DNA from 3 places in the Streptomyces sp. NPDC051664 genome. Region 2 is predicted to be linked to each of the others. Evidence: predicted binding sites of a transcription regulator. Region 2 holds the regulator's gene; each other region holds the start of a gene.

Region 1 (5,415 bases), on a different contig from region 2:
AGCACCGCCGCCGCCGACGTGTCGATGGCGACAACGCGGGCAGCACCGTGGTGGGCTGCGGCGATCGCCACTGCGCCGGTACCGGTACCCACGTCGAGCACTTCGGCTCGGGGTGACAGATGTTCGCGCCACAGCGCGGCTATCAGCATGGCTGTGTCTTCCTGCGGCGGGTAGACACCTGGGGGCTTGAGGAGTTTCACTGTCGCGTCCGACTCTCAGAACTCACGCGGACCGGCCTGCTCGGTCATCCTCGTGTATCCGACCAGCACCATGGAACGCTCCTTACCGAACCCTTGGCTTCGCAGCATGAGCTGTCCAACTGCGGGGGCACCCTGGTCGCGTGACGAGGCCGCTCCCCCGGACCTGAGGACTCACGAGACGGAATTCCGCCGTCCCGCGCCATCACACCGTGAGCCGGGTACCGGGACCACGGTCTCTGTCACGCGCGACAGCGGCGCAGCAGCCGAACGAGCAGAGGTTTGTGAACCCGTCCACCCCGCCATGGCTGTCCTTTGCGCAACACGAACGCTCAGGAACAGCCCTGGCGGGCGCGGGACGACGGGCCGGGCGCGATGACTCCACCTGTGGAGAGGCGTGCATGACGGGTGATCGGCTTCCCAGCCGGTGTTGCAAGCAACTCGACTCGGCGTTCGCTGAACGCCGGCGAAGTTCTGTAGCACCGAAATCAGAAACCCCGGCGCGCGAGCGTGAAGCCCGGATGCCGTCACCCCGGCTGTGCGGTCCTTCCTGCGTCCAGGAAACTATCGTCCGGACTTCTTCAACCGCTCAGCCGCCTTTGCTGCGGTCTCCTGGGCCTTGCCCGTCAATCGCTCGCTGCGGCCCTCTGCCTGCATGCCCTTGTCGCCCATGGCATCGCCAGCGGTTTCCTTCAGCTTGCCCTTGACCTGCTTGGCCTTCGCCTTTGCCTTGCTCATAACGATGCTGTCCTTCACTGTGAGGGGGACTGACGTACCCACCCTGCGCCGATCACTCTGAGGCCGCAATCGGTGAGGTTCCGCGCGCACGAGCAACCCGACGAGGAAGGGTCGTACGCCTGTAGCCGGCCGTGCACCTGGTCGGCGCAGTCGACTTGAGTACGCGGATGAGGTGGCCGCCGTTCGTGTCGGACACGGTGAAGAGGGCGCCGTCGGGTCGCGGACGATGAAGGCACCCTTGAGGCACCAGTGGGTGAAGGCACCCGTGACGATTCGCCCCGACAGCGACGGCAGCCGTCGCAACTCCATTTGCTGTGCTGGACATCGACACCGGGCCCGACTCCCGGTTCCGGGTCGGCCTAGCGGAGAGTGACCCGTCCGGGAGTTCATGTTCCCTGACGCAAGGCGGTGGCGCCTGCTGCCGATTCGGCCGTCCGGGTGGCGGGCTCCTCGGGGCACAGTCCACCGGGCTTCATGTCCCGGATGAGCAAAGGAGTCGGCCACGCATGGTCCGATCAGCGACGCCAAATCACCGGCGCTCACGTTCCCAGACGATCCCGCGGGACCAGCGGCAGCAGAACCCGCATCGTCCCCTCAGGGTCGTGGACTGAGATCGCCAGCCTGCTGAACGGTGCACACCGGCGCAGTTCCACACACAGCACCGGCCCGCCGGCCCGTACCAACGCGAAGTCCTGCCCCTCCTGAAGTGGGCGGATGCCCGCGCACAGCAGTCCAGGAATCCAGGTACCCCGACCGCGCCCACCACGGAGCGCCCGCCACCAGTCGGGCTCGAGATAGAGCTGGCGAAGTGCCGATCCCGGTACCCGCACCTCGCGGTGGCGTGTCGCCACCTTCTCCCACCATGACAGGCGAACAACGATATCGGTGCCCTCCACTTCCACCCGCGCCATGACCTCTCCTCATTTTCGTGTTGCGAGGACGGCAGGACCTGGCGCTTCGTCCGAGCCCCTTCGCGATGCTGTGAACGCGGTCCTGGTCTCCATCGCGCCGTCGAGAGTTTCCTCAGCTAAGGGCTGTCCCGTAATCCCTGGTGGATCAGCGCGCGGCGTCAGATGCGGTGCATCGCAAGGCGGAGGAGCGTCCTCATACTGGGCGTATTCGGGCGTTCCGACAACGCAGCGAGGTGCCGTAGCTGTCGTCGTGCGCCCGCCAGGGATTACGGGACAGCCCTTAGGCGACCCCGAATCAGCCGACGGTTGCCGATTCCATGTCGGTCGGGCCTCGATGGCTCTTCTGCCGTCGCCGACCACTCCGGGACCGCCGCACCACCACGGACATGTCCGACGGCACCGATCCCGTCGTCCACAGGGCCGGCCGGGCGGGCGACGCAGGCCACGGCCGTACGGCCCCGTGCGCGATCGAACTGACCTCGACCGTCACACTCCTGGAGATCCGCACGGGAGCGCCCTGCCGACGAGGAAACGGGAGACCTCTCCGGCGCGGACACGTCCCCGGATGTCCTCTCGCGTCAGTGGTGCCAACCGGCCGAGTCGCATCCTTTGTAGCCCGGTGGCCGGTTCGGCCCCAGGGATTGCTCACATCGTCGGCGAGGCGGCGTACTCGTCCGACCCTCCCAGCGGAGCCGTCACCCGTCGCCGGGCTGACCGTCGCGTCAGCGCTCATGCACCGCCGATCACCGTGGTCCATCTTGCTGCTCTCGGTGGGTGCCGCCTCGCAATCGCGGCCTCTGCTCTGTCCGGGGGCAGTTCACTGTCGTTCGAACTCCCGGAACGGGTCGGTGCTCATCAGGGCCCGCAGGGTCGAAACGCCGGCGAGCAGGCCGGTGACACGGCGAACGGGGACAATGGCCCCAGGGAGTAGCAGCACGGTGGCCGGCCGGTACTCCGGACCGGTTCGCACCCGAATTGCAGGGCCGCCGACGTCAGGGCGTCCCCCTCCCGGTGTGCGGTCGACTGCAGCGAGTCGCCCGCCTTGTGGAGCCGCTCGTTCACGCGCGCCCGCACCTGGAGGACCCGCCGCGATCCTGCCGACCGTGTGGACCTCCTCGTCCGGCAGATCGAGAGGTTGCGCAGGCACCACAACAGGCGACGCCGCGATGTGAGCGCCCGAGCAGGCCGGCCCGGACGCCGCGCTGCAGCAGGCCAGGGAGGCGGACCATATTTGACCCAGGTGCACTCAAGTTTTATCAATGGAAGAACATCAAGCATTGCCGGGAAAAGGAGGCAGTGATGGCACGGGCTGTGGGCGTTGACCTGGGAACGACGAACTCCGTGGTGTCTGTGCTCGAGGCCGGCGAGCCGACGGTCATTGCGAATACCGAGGGCGCGCGGACCACTCCGTCGGTGGTGGCGTTCGCCAAGACGGGTGAGGTACTCGTCGGCGAGATCGCCAAGCGGCAGGCAGTGACGAATGTCGAGCGCACCGCGCGGTCGGTCAAGCGGCACATGGGAGAGGCGCAGTGGCGTTTCCCCGAGTCCGGCGACATCGATGGCAAGCGGTACACCGCGCAGGAGATCTCCGCGCGCGTGCTGCAGAAACTGAAGCGGGACGCCGAAGCACATCTCGGGGAGGACGTCACCGACGCGGTGATCACCGTCCCGGCGTACTTCAACGACTCTCAGCGCACCGCGACCAAGGAGGCGGGCCGCATCGCGGGCCTGAACGTGCTGCGGATCATCAACGAGCCGACGTCCGCGGCGCTGGCCTACGGCCTGGACAAGGAGAACGACCAGACGATCCTCGTGTTCGACCTCGGTGGCGGCACCTTCGACGTATCCCTGCTGGAGATCGGCGAGGGCCTGGTGGAGGTCAAGGCGACCAATGGCGACACGCACCTCGGCGGTGACGACTGGGACCAGCAGATCGTCGACCACCTGGTGAAGCAGTTCAAGAACGGCTACGGCGTCGACTTGGCCAAGGACAAGATGGCGCTGCAGCGTCTGCGCGAGGCCGCGGAGAAGGCGAAGATCGAACTGTCGTCCGCGACCGAGACGACGATCAACCTGCCCTACATCTCGGCGTCGGCCGAGGGACCGCTGCACCTGGACGAGAAGCTGACGCGTGCGCAGTTCGAGCAGCTCACCGCGGACCTCCTGGAACGCTGCAAGGGTCCGTTCCACAACGCGGTCAAGGACGCCCGGATCAAGGTGTCGGACATCGACCATGTGATCCTGGTGGGCGGTTCGACGCGGATGCCGGCAGTGACGGAGCTGGTGAAGGAGCTGACCTCCAAGGATCCGCACAAGGGTGTGAACCCGGACGAGGTCGTCGCCATCGGTGCCTCGCTCCAGGCCGGTGTCCTCAAGGGTGAGGTCAAGGACGTCCTGCTCCTCGACGTCACGCCGCTGTCCCTCGGTATCGAGACCAAGGGCGGCATCATGACGAAGCTCATCGAGCGCAACACCACGATCCCGACCAAGCGCTCCGAGATCTTCACGACGGCCGACGACAACCAGCCGTCGGTGCAGATCCAGGTCTACCAGGGCGAGCGCGAGATCGCGGCGTACAACAAGAAGCTCGGCATGTTCGAGCTGACCGGTCTGCCGCCGGCCCCGCGTGGTGTCCCGCAGATCGAGGTCACGTTCGACATCGACGCCAACGGCATCATGCATGTCGCTGCCAAGGACCTCGGCACCGGCAAGGAGCAGAAGATGACCGTCACCGGTGGCTCCGCGCTGCCCAGGGACGACATCGACCGCATGGTGCAGGAGGCCGAGCAGTACGCCGAGGAGGACCACCGCCGTCGCGAGGCCGCCGAGACCCGCAACCAGGCGGAGTCCCTGGTCTACCAGACCGAGAAGCTGCTGCAGGACAATGCGGACAAGATCCCGGGTGACGTGAAGACGGAGGTGGAGGCGGCGCTCACCGAGGTGAAGGAGAAGCTCAAGGGCGAGGACACCGCCGAGATCCGTACCGCCACCGAGAAGGCAAGTACGGCCGCACAGCGGATCGGCACCGCCCTGTACGCGCAGGCGCAGACCGAAACCGGTGAGAGTGGCGCGGCCGACAGCAGCGCGGCTGGGAGTGCGGGCACCGGCGAGGAGGAGGTCGTCGATGCGGAGATCGTCGACGACGAGCGGAAGGAAGGCACCGGATGAGCAAGGACCCGCACCTCAGGCATCAGGGGTGAGCGGTCACCTGTGGTGGTGCGCGACGTGCACAGGATCGACCCGGTCATCCTGCAGTCCCGGTGACGCCAGGATGTGTCCGGTCCGGACGGCGTGGGTCAAGGACGGCCGGACTCCGATCGGGCGGAGGCCGCACGGCTGCGTGAGCGGATCGCGGAGCTGACCGACGGCCGTTCGCGGGCCTTTCCGTGACCGTCGCCTGAAGCTTCGTGCCGTCCGAAGCGACGCGGCCCATATCGACCCTGCCGAGACCCTGCGGGAGGCGCAAGGACTGAGCGAACAAGTCGGCGAGCGCCTCCAAGTGGCTGCGGAATCGTTGCGTGGAGTGGAAGTCCGGGGCCTTGTCGGCGGCAGGGAACGGGCACGCGTTG
Region 2 (5,415 bases):
CGCGTTCGACATCGACGCCAACGGCATCATGCACGTCGCTGCCAAGGACCTCGGCACCGGCAAGGAGCAGAAGATGACCGTCACCGGTGGCTCCTCGCTGCCGAAGGACGAGGTCAACCGGATGCGTGAGGAGGCCGAGCAGTACGCGGAGGAGGACCACCGCCGTCGCGAGGCCGCCGAGTCCCGCAACCAGGGCGAGCAGCTCGTCTACCAGACGGAGAAGTTCCTCAAGGACAACGAGGACAAGGTCCCCGGTGACGTGAAGACGGAGGTGGAGGCCGCGCTCACCGAGCTGAAGGAGAAGCTCAAGGGCGAGGACACCGCCGAGATCCGTACCGCCACCGAGAAGGTCGCGGCCGTCTCGCAGAAGCTGGGCCAGGCGATGTACGCCAACGCACAGGCCGAGGGCGGCCCGCAGGGTGACCCGCAGCCCGGCCAGGCGCACGCCGACGGCGCGGACGACGTCGTCGACGCCGAGATCGTGGACGACGAGCGGGACGCCAAGGGCGGTGCGGTGTGACCGAGGAGACTCCGGGCTTCGAGGAGAAGCCTGACGTCCCCTCCGGCGCCACCCCTGACGGAGCTGAGCCGAAGGACGCCGCCCCCTCTTCGGAGGAGGGAGCGTCCCCGGCCGGGGACTCAGTACAGACAGTCGGCCTCACCGCCCAGCTGGACCAGGTCCGCACCGCGCTCGCCGAGCGCACGGGCGACCTCCAGCGGCTCCAGGCCGAGTACCAGAACTACCGCCGCCGCGTCGAGCGGGACCGGGTCACGGTCAAGGAGATCGCTGTCGCGGGTCTCCTGTCCGAGCTCCTGCCCGTGCTCGACGACGTCGGTCGCGCCAGGGAACACGGCGAGCTCGTGGGCGGGTTCAAGTCGGTGGCCGAATCGCTCGAGACGATCGTCGCCAAGCTGGGCCTGCAGCAGTTCGGCAAGGAGGGCGAGCCCTTCGACCCGACGGTCCACGAGGCGCTGATGCACTCGTACGCGCCGGACGTCACCGAGACGACCTGCGTGGCGATCCTCCAGCCGGGGTATCGCATCGGCGAGCGCACCATCCGCCCCGCGCGGGTGGCGGTGGCCGAACCTCAGCCGGGGGCGGCCCCTGCGGCGGCGAAGGAAGAGAAGACAGACGACGAGGAGAGCGGTGGCACCGAGGAGGTCTGACATTTCGTCCGACCACCGCGGGGCCCACCGTCTGCCCCGGCGACCGGCCCTCGGGCCGGTCGCCCGGCCGATCGTCCGGAAGGAGGGACGTCGATGAGCACGAAGGACTTCGTCGAGAAGGACTACTACAAGGTCCTCGGCGTCCCCAAGGACGCCACCGACGCCGAGATCAAGAAGGCGTACCGCAAGCTCGCCCGCGAGTTCCACCCGGACGCGAACAAGGGCGACGACAAGGCGGAGGAGCGCTTCAAGGAGATCTCCGAGGCCAATGACATCCTCGGCGACTCCAAGAAGCGCAAGGAGTACGACGAGGCGCGCGCCCTCTTCGGCAACGGCGGCTTCCGGGCCGGTCCCGGTGGTGGCGGAGGCAACTTCAACTTCGACCTGGGCGACCTCTTCGGAGGTACCCAGGGCGGCGGAGCCGGCGGCCCCGGTGGTTTCGGTGGCGGTGGCGGCGGTCTCGGCGATGTATTCGGCGGCCTGTTCAACCGGGGCGGCGGTGCGGGGACACGTGTGCAGCCGCGCCGCGGCCAGGACATCGAGTCAGAGGTGACGCTCAGCTTCACCGAGGCGGTCGACGGGGCCACGGTCCCGCTGCGGATGTCCAGCCAGGCGCCCTGCAAGGCGTGTTCGGGCACCGGCGACAAGAACGGCACCCCGAGGGTCTGCCCGACCTGTGTCGGCACCGGCCAGGTGTCGCGTGGCAGCGGCGGCGGGTTCTCGCTCACCGATCCCTGCGTGGACTGCAAGGGCCGGGGCCTCATCGCCCAGGACCCGTGCGATGTCTGCAAGGGCAGTGGGCGGGCGCGTTCGTCGCGCACCATGCAGGTCAGGATCCCGGCGGGCGTCTCCGACGGTCAGCGGATCCGGCTGCGCGGCAAGGGCGCTCCGGGCGAGCGTGGCGGCCCGGCCGGCGATCTGTACGTCGTCGTCCATGTCGACGCCCACCCGGTCTTCGGCCGCAGGGACGACAACCTCACGGTCACCGTGCCCGTCACCTTCGTGGAGGCGGCGCTCGGCGGCGAGGTGAAGGTCCCCACGCTCGGCGGACCTCCGGTCACCCTGAAACTGCCGGCCGGTACCCCCAACGGGCGTACGATGCGCGCCCGGGGCAAGGGTGCGGTGCGCAAGGACGGCACCCGGGGCGACCTGTTGGTCACCGTCGAGGTGGCCGTGCCGAAGGAACTGGGTCCCGAGGCGCAGGACGCGCTGGAGGCCTACCGGAAGGCGACCGCGGGGGAGGACCCGCGGGCGGAGCTGTTCCAGGCCGCGAAGGGAGCATGATGTGGACGGCCGACGACGTAATCCGTACCAACTGACCGATGACTCACCGGTGTACGTGATCTCGATCGCGGCCCAGCTCTCGGGCCTGCATCCGCAGACACTGCGCCAGTACGACCGCCTCGGTCTGGTCTCCCCGGACCGCACGGCCGGCCGCGGCCGGCGCTACTCGGCCCGCGACATCGAGCTGCTGCGCACCGTGCAGCAGCTGTCGCAGGACGAGGGCATCAACCTGGCGGGCATCAAGCGCATCATCGAGCTGGAGAACCAGGTGGCCGCGCTCCAGCAGCGCGTCGCCGAACTCTCCGCGGCAGTGGACGGCGCGGCGGCGGCGATGCAGCAGCGCGAGGCGCAGGTGCATGCGTCGTACCGGCGTGATCTGGTGCCGTATCAGGATGTGCAGCAGACCAGTGCGTTGGTGGTCTGGCGGCCGAAGAGGCCGAAGGAATAGGCGCGGTTACGGCGCACGTAAGACGGCCGAGGCCCGTCACCCGGAAACGGGTGGCGGGCCTTCCGCGTCGGTGCGGGCGGCGGCGCCGTCCGGGTCGGCGATGCCCGACTGGATGATGAGCGCGCCCAGATGCGTCCGGCTGGAGGCGTTGAGTGCCTGCATGAGTTTGGCGATGTGGGACCGGCAGGTGCGGACGCTGACGCCCAGCTTGCGGGCCACCGCGTCGTCGACGTGGCCCTCGACCAGAAGGCGCGCGATGCTGCGTTGTACGGCGGTGACGGGGGTGCCGGGGGACGATGCGGGCAGTTGCTGGGTGAGGGGAGTGGCCTGCGCCCACAGGACCTCGTACATCTGGATCAGGAAGCGGATCAGGGCGGGGTGGCGGATTTCCAGGGCGACGTCCCGCACGGCGTTTGCGGGAATGAAGGCGACCGCGTGGTCGAAGATGAGTAGTCGTTCCACGGTCTGTTCGACGGTGCGTACCTGGAGGCGATCCGCGGGGACCTGGGCCAGGTATTCCTTGAGTCGGGGAGCGTACCGGGCCGAGTGCTGGTAGATGTGTCGCAGGCTGGCCCCTTGCTCGATCATGGACAGGGCGCGGGGCAGCGCCTCCGGCATTTGATTGAAGGGTCTGGTGCTGCCTGGCTGCATCGTCAGCACCTCCCTCGATGCTCCCGCCGTCGCGTCGCCGACGGCTGCCCTGATTTGTGGCTTTCCCTCGATGACGGTGATGGCGAGGTTGGGGTCCTCACTGACCACCGAAGCCAGGGGGGCCAGCGAGTCCGCGAGGGCCGCGGTGCGCCTTATCCGTTCGTGGATCTCGCGGGTGACGGGCTGCAGCAGATGTGCCAGGGCGGCGGACGGTGGCACGGGGCGCATCCACGCGTCGTCCCGGGGGTCGGGGTGGACCAGTGCCATGTCGATGAGGCACGGGGCTGGTGCGAGGTCGGCGCGTGGGATCCGCCCCTTGCGGAGTGCCTCGGCGTAGAGCTGGATCGCGGAGTCGCACAGCTCTCGCGCATCATGCGGGTGGACCGGAACTTCCCTGTCTACGGCCATCTGAGGGCCCCCCACTTTTTACAGTGCAACAAGCTGACGGTGGTGGAAGCGTAGTCATTGGGGGAGTGTTGCTGTGTCGGGGGTGATGAACTCCTCGGGAGCACAAGGGTCATGGGGTCGTGGCTGTGTTCTCCCCCGTTGCGCGGTCACGGCTCGCCGTCACGAAGGAAGCAGGTCGGACGCCATGTCGAACACCGACACACACAGTGGTTGCGCAGCGGCGATGCACGCGGCGGGTCAGTGATCCTGCTCAAGGATCCCGGACTGCGCTATCAGGTAGCCGAGTTGCGCACGACTGTTGCTGCCGAGCGCGGAGCTGAGCTTGGCGATGTGCGCGCGGCAGGTGCGTACGTTCATGCCGAGACGGCGGGCGATGGCCTCGTCGACATGGCCCTCCACCAGCAGCTTCGCGATCGAATGACGTACGCCGGAGATGCCTTCGGGGGTGGGTTCGTAGGGGACTTCATCCTGCAGCGGGACCGCGCGTCGCCAGAACTGCTCGAAGACCTTGACGAGGTACTCCACCATGCCCGGGTGCCTTAGCTCCAGCGCCACTTGCCGGTCGTCCGTGGCAGGGATGAATGCGACCGTGTGGTCGAAGATCATCAGCCGTTCGATGAGCTCTTCGAGGGTGCGGATCTCCACCTTGTCCGAGGCCATGCGCGCCGCGTAGCTGAGGGTTCCGTGGCTGTGCCGGACGGTGTGCTGGTAGAGGGAGCGCATGCCTACGCCACGCTGGGTGAGCATGTTCCCGCGCTCCACCGCGATGTTGAGGGCGCCCTCGCTGCGACCGCCGCCCGGCTGGATGGTGAGTACTTCCGACCGGCACTCGGCCATGGCGAGCTCGATGGACGCATTGATGCGGTCGATGCCTTCGAGCACCGTGATCGCGTGCGTGGTCGGCGGTGTCTGGGCGCTGATGGCCATGAACGGTTCAAAAGCATCGGTCAGCTCGACCGAGAGCCGTCTTCGGTCCTGGATCTCCCGCTCTATCGGGTGGAGCCGCTGTGTCAGCGCGGCGGCCGGCGGCACCGGCCGGAGCCAGGTGGCGTCGTCGGGATCGGGATGAAGCAGCGCGAATTCCAGGAGGCAGGGGGCGGACCCCACCTCGGTGCGAGCTATCTTGCCCACGCTCAGCGCGCTCGCGTAAAGCCGTGCCCCCTCGTCACACAGAGCGCTGACAGGGTGGGGATGTGTCGCATTTTTGCTTTTTGTGGTCAATTCTCCACCCCCCAGGAACATGAATCAGCAGGAACATGATGCATCGCTTCTGTGGCATTGACGTGCCTGGATGAGCAATCGTCTAGTTCTGCGGGGGAGAGGAAACCTTGGAAGTGAGGACGAAGCCGACTATGGGTAAGAAAATGCTTCGCTCGGTGCTTGCTGCGGCCTTCTCCGCCGGGCTGACGTTCGGAGCGCTGAGCGCCATGGACCTGGCTTGGGACAGTACGCCCAGT
Region 3 (5,415 bases), on a different contig from region 2:
AACGGGTTGGACGCGAGCAGGCGGCGGAGTGTCTGTCTTGTGGCGCTTGGCCCCCGGGCGTCCGGGGGCCCCGGACGCCCGGCGGGGAACCTCAGCCGTCCCGAAGTGCGAGATGAACCACGTCGGGCACACCTCGGGCAACACGCACCTCTTCCGTCCATACCTCAACGAATCCGGCATTCTTCAGGGCCTGTTCGAAGGCGGCGGACGGCTGCGCGGACCACACCGCCAGCACCCCACCCGGGCTGAGCCGTTCCCGGCAGTCCGCCAGACCGGAAGCGGAGTAGAGACTTCCGTTGTCCTCGGTGACGGTCCAGTCCGGTCCGTTGTCGATGTCCAGACACAACGCGTCGTAACGGTCCGTAGTCGTACGCAGATATGTGACGAGATCCGTCGCCAGGATCGCCGTCCGCGGATCGGTGAGCGCCGCGGCGGAGATACGGGCCAGTGGCCCGTCCAGGTGCCAGTCGATGATCGCCTGCTCCCTCTCGACCACCGCGATACGCCCCCAGCGCGGCTCGGCGGCGGCATGCGCCAGCGAGAAGCCGACCCCGAGCCCTCCGACGAGCACTGCCGGATCCGTCCGCCCGGCGGGCAGCGCGGCGAGTGCGGCATCGATCAGCAGCCGTTCGGAGCGCCCGTCCGCGGTGTCCATCAGAAAGCACCCATTGGCGATGATCTCGAAGTTGTCCCCACGCTCCCGCAGGACGACCTCCCCGTACGGTCCCTCGCGGCGGTCGAGTGTGACGGAGCTGTGAGCGGTGCGGCGGTCGGCGGTCGGCATGTCCTCGGTCTCCGGTAGGCGGCAGATGGATTCCCACCATCCTCGTCGGACGGCGCGGGCGGGGTCGAAATCGGTGGATCCGGGTGGGGCGCGAGGAGTCGAAGGGCAGGTGCCCTGCCCGCCTCTGGTGCACCGGCGCGCGGATGCCGGCGGTTCGGTCAGGGGCGAGGCGCCTTCGAGCCGTGCACCGCTATGTACTCGGCTGCCAGCCACGGCGCCAGGTCGTCGATGAGCATGGTGAGGAGCGCCGGGTCCGTCGAGGGGGTGCGGCCGGTGGCCGCGGCGACGCGCATCTGCTCGATCCGCTCCGGGTGGTACCGGCCGAAGATCTCCGCAGATTCCTCCAAGTCGCTGGTCCAACCGCCCCAGCGCGGCATGACCAGGGTGAAGCCGGACCGGACGACACGGCGGGCGACGCCGCGGCTGAGGCTCCTGCGTTCCGCGTCCGTGAGGGCTTCGGCGGCACGGCTGCGCCATCGGGGAAGTGACAGGCACAGATCGCCGTTGGTCTCGCGGGCGAGCAGTGAGGTGGGGCGGTAGCGGGGCAGTCGGCGGGCGAGGTCGTCGCCCAGGAGCGGGATGCAGAGGCAGGCGAGGAAGAAGCCGAGGTCGTTGCGCTCGAGTTCGCTGAGCAGGGTGCCGGCGCCGAAAAGGAGGATGCCGACGCCCTCGATCTGGTCGAACGTGGCGTCGAGAGCGGCCTCGACGGCCCGGGCGGCGGCCTGGTCGGCCTCGGTCGGTTCGGCATGCAGGGCGAGCAGCAGGTCCAGGTCGGAGACGCCGGGAATGGCGGTGCCCCGCGGAATGCTGCCGTACAGGTAGGCGCTGTGCAGCTGCGCGGCGCCGAACGCTTCGGTGATCCGGGAGCGGGCCGCCTCGACCACGGGGGCGAACGCTGCCGGTACGCGGCTCAGCGAGCCTTCACGTCTGATCGTCCCGTCCTGGGCCAGGCCCCTGTCGTCCACGTGTGTGTCACCCATGCGGGCACTCTCCCCCGTGCGCGCGGCGGCCGCGAACGGATTTCGCAGGTGGCAGCGGGGTGGAAGGGAGATCGCTGAGAGCGAACACGACCCCGGGAACATTAAGTCGCTCAGGAGCATTGAGCCTGCATAGCTCAACTTGAATGCCGAAGGGGAGATCATGGCAACTGAGCCCAACGCGGTCACTCCGCTGACCTTGCCTGTGCTGCCGCTCGACGACGAGGTCGTGCTGCCCGGAATGGTGGTTCCTCTCGACCTGTCCGACACCGACGTGCGGGCCGCCGTGGAGGCCGCGCAGGCAGCCGTCCGGCCTGGTGGCGGCAAGCCCGAGGTGCTGCTCGTGCCGCGGATCGACGGGACGTACACCGGCACGGGTGTGCTCGGTACCGTCGAGCAGGTCGGCCGGCTCTCCGACGGCGACCCCGGTGCCCTCATCCGCGGCCGTGACCGGGTGAGGATCGGCGCCGGGACCACCGGACCCGGGGCCGCGCTCTGGGTGGAGGGGGCCCGCGTGGACGTGTCCGTCCCCGAGCCGCTTCCCGGTGTCGCCGCCGAGCTGGTCAAGGAGTACAAGGCCCTGGCCACCAGCTGGCTGAAGAAGCGCGGCGCCTGGCAGGTCGTGGACCGGGTCCAGCAGATCGACGACATCTCTGCGCTCGCCGACAATTCCGGTTACTCACCCTTCCTCACCACCACCCAGAAGGTGCAGCTCCTGGAGACCGCCGATGCGGTCGCCCGGCTGAAGCTCGCCATCCAGTGGCTCGGCGAACACCTCGCCGAACAGGACGTCGCCGAGTCCATCGCGAAGGATGTCCAGGAGGGTGTCGACAAGCAGCAGCGCGAGTTCCTGCTGCGGCGCCAGCTCGAAGCCGTACGCAAGGAGCTTTCCGAGCTCAACGGTGACCCGGAGGACGAGTCCGACGACTACCGGGCACGCGTCGAAGCCGCTGATCTTCCCGAGCGCGTCCGTGAGGCCGCGCTCAAGGAGGTCGACAAGCTGGAGCGCTCGTCCGACCAGAGTCCCGAGGGTTCCTGGATCCGCACCTGGCTGGACACCGTCCTCGAACTGCCGTGGAACGAGCGCACCGAGGACGCGTACGACATCCGCGCCGCCAAGGAGATCCTCGACGCCGAGCACGCCGGCCTGGAGGACGTGAAGGAGCGGATCACCGAGTACCTCGCCGTGCGCAAGCGCCGTGCCGACCGCGGTCTCGGGGTCGTCGGCGGGCGCCGCGGTGGTGCGGTGCTGGCCCTCGTCGGGCCTCCCGGTGTCGGTAAGACGTCCCTCGGCGAGAGCGTCGCGCACGCCATGGGGCGCAAGTTCGTCCGTGTCGCGCTCGGCGGTGTGCGGGACGAGGCGGAGATCCGCGGCCATCGGCGTACGTACGTCGGTGCGCTCCCCGGACGCATCGTCCGCGCCGTCAAGGAGGCCGGTTCCATGAACCCGGTCGTCCTGCTCGACGAGATCGACAAGGTCGGCTCCGACTTCCGCGGCGACCCGGCCGCGGCGCTCCTCGAAGTGCTCGACCCGGCGCAGAACCACACCTTCCGCGACCACTACCTGGAGGTCGAGCTGGACCTCAGCGACGTGGTCTTCCTGGCCACCGCCAACGTGCTGGACGCCATCCCGGAGGCCCTGCTCGACCGCATGGAGCTGGTCAGGCTCGACGGCTACACCGAGGACGAGAAGGTCGTCATCGCCCGGGACCACCTGCTGCCGCGCCAGCTGGAGCGGGCCGGCCTGGAGAAGGACGAGGTGACCCTCGAGGAGTCGGCGCTGCGCAAGCTGGCCGGCGAGTACACCCGCGAGGCGGGCGTACGCAACCTGGAGCGGTCCGTCGCCCGGCTGCTCCGCAAGGTCGCGGCCCAGCACGAGCTGGGCGACCGGGAGCTCCCGTTCACCGTCACCGACGAGGACCTGCGGGGTCTCATCGGACGGCCGCACCACGTTCCCGAGTCCGCCCAGGACCCGGCCGAGCGCCGCACCGCGGTGCCGGGCGTGGCGACCGGACTCGCGGTGACCGGTGCCGGCGGCGACGTGCTGTTCGTGGAGGCGTCGCTGGCCGATCCGGAGACGGGTGCCGCCGGACTGACGCTGACCGGCCAGCTCGGCGACGTCATGAAGGAGTCCGCGCAGATCGCGCTCAGCTTCCTGCGGTCGCACGGCGCCGAGCTGGAACTGCCCGTCGCCGACCTCAAGGACCGGGGAGCGCACATCCACTTCCCGGCGGGCGCGGTCCCCAAGGACGGCCCCAGCGCCGGTATCACGATGACGACGGCACTGGCCTCGCTGCTCTCCGGGCGGCTGGTCCGTACGGATGTGGCGATGACCGGCGAGGTGTCGCTGACCGGACGGGTACTGCCGATCGGCGGCCTGAAGCAGAAGCTGCTGGCCGCTCACCGCGCCGGGATCACCACCGTGGTGATCCCGAAGCGGAACGAGGCCGATCTGGACGACGTGCCGGCCGAGGTCCTCGACAAGCTGGAGGTCCACCCGGTGACGGATGTCCGTCAGGTGCTGGAGATCGCTCTCGTCCCGGCTTCGGCCAGGGCGGAGGAGAGGATCCCGGCCGCGGCGTGAGCGCCATGGCGTGACGGGCGTGGCATGACGTGCGCGGCCGGTCGGACGGCCCGCACCCCCGAGAGGGCGGTGCGGGCCGTTCCGCATGTCCCCGGGTGTCCGCGGTCTCCAGACAGCCGGTGGCAGGCCGTGCTCAGGGGCGGTAGACGGTGCCCGGCACCGGCTCGGACGGGGCCATCAGCTGGGGGACCGTCACAAAGGTGTAGCCGCGCTTCTTCAGCGCGTCGATGATGCCCGGCACCGCGGGCACGGTGCCCTTGTAGATGTCGTGCAGCAGGATGATGCCGTCCTTGCTCGCCTGGTCGAGTATCCGCTTCTTGATCAGCGCGGAGTCGGTCGTCGAGTAGTCCTTGGCGGTGGCGCTCCACAGGATCTGAGCGAGCCCCAGATCCTTGCTGATGCCGGAGACCGTGTCGTCGGTCCGGCCCTGCGGCGGGCGCATCAGCCGCGGCTTCCTGCCGGTGATCTCCGCGATCGCGTCCTGTGTCTTCTCCAGCTCGGCACGTATCTCGGCGGGCTTCCTGTCCGTCAGGATCTCGTGCGACCAGGTGTGGTTGGCCACCTCGTGGCCCTCCGCCTGGAGGCGGCGCACGGTGTCGGGGTGCTTGAGCACGTGGTTCTTGCCCAGCAGGAAGAAGGTGGCGTGCACCTTCTTCTCCTTGAGGATGTCGAGGAGATGCGGGGTGTCCTCGCTCGGACCGGCGTCGAAGGTCAGCGCTATGCACTTCGCCCTGCGGCAGTCCACCGGGCCGAACAAGCCCTTGGCGTCGGAAGCTGCGTCCGCCCGTTGTGAGGCCGGGGCGGTGGTCGGCGTCGAGCAGCTGCTCAGCGTCAGGGTGAGCGCCGCCGCAAGAGCGGCGGCCGTCCCCGTACCGATCGACTTCGTCTTCCTGCGCAAGGCGGGTCACTCCCTCGTTGCCGAACGGCGCACACGGCGTGCGACAGCCGCGACTATACATACCGTGTATACGTGAGGTGTATAGCGGGTCGGAGGTCCTGCCTGTGGGATGAACTGCCTGGTCGGGACGGGCTGCCGGGCCCTGTCGGCGCGGTGGACGCGACTGGGCCCC

Evidence for each region. The regulator HspR, encoded in region 2, represses chaperone genes until heat shock. The targets are predictions, from matches to a motif close to TTGAGNNNNNNNNNCTCAA.
Region 1: the regulator HspR is predicted to act here: its motif matches at 3,078-3,096, upstream of dnaK (molecular chaperone DnaK).
Region 3: the regulator HspR is predicted to act here: its motif matches at 1,884-1,902, upstream of lon (endopeptidase La).

What each region holds. Positions count from the first base shown of each region.
Region 1 is NZ_JBITCU010000020.1:106,102-111,516, forward strand. Features, by position in the region: gene ACIA8E_RS29335 (HemK2/MTQ2 family protein methyltransferase) at 1-200, opposite strand, end outside; gene ACIA8E_RS29340 (CsbD family protein) at 762-935, opposite strand; gene ACIA8E_RS29345 (hypothetical protein) at 1,475-1,846, opposite strand; gene dnaK (molecular chaperone DnaK) at 3,146-5,014, shown strand; partial or broken gene ACIA8E_RS29355 (IS1182 family transposase) at 5,220-5,415, opposite strand, start outside.
Region 2 is NZ_JBITCU010000052.1:16,892-22,306, forward strand. Features, by position in the region: gene dnaK (molecular chaperone DnaK) at 1-520, shown strand, start outside; gene grpE (nucleotide exchange factor GrpE) at 517-1,167, shown strand; gene dnaJ (molecular chaperone DnaJ) at 1,261-2,451, shown strand; gene ACIA8E_RS39465 (heat shock protein transcriptional repressor HspR) at 2,453-2,899, shown strand; gene ACIA8E_RS39470 (LuxR C-terminal-related transcriptional regulator) at 2,936-3,958, opposite strand; gene ACIA8E_RS39475 (helix-turn-helix transcriptional regulator) at 4,196-5,200, opposite strand; gene ACIA8E_RS39480 (hypothetical protein) at 5,311-5,415, shown strand, end outside.
Region 3 is NZ_JBITCU010000001.1:425,857-431,271, reverse strand. Features, by position in the region: gene ACIA8E_RS01890 (spermidine synthase) at 92-784, opposite strand; gene ACIA8E_RS01885 (nucleotidyltransferase) at 943-1,764, opposite strand; gene lon (endopeptidase La) at 1,925-4,345, shown strand; gene ACIA8E_RS01875 (polysaccharide deacetylase family protein) at 4,479-5,243, opposite strand.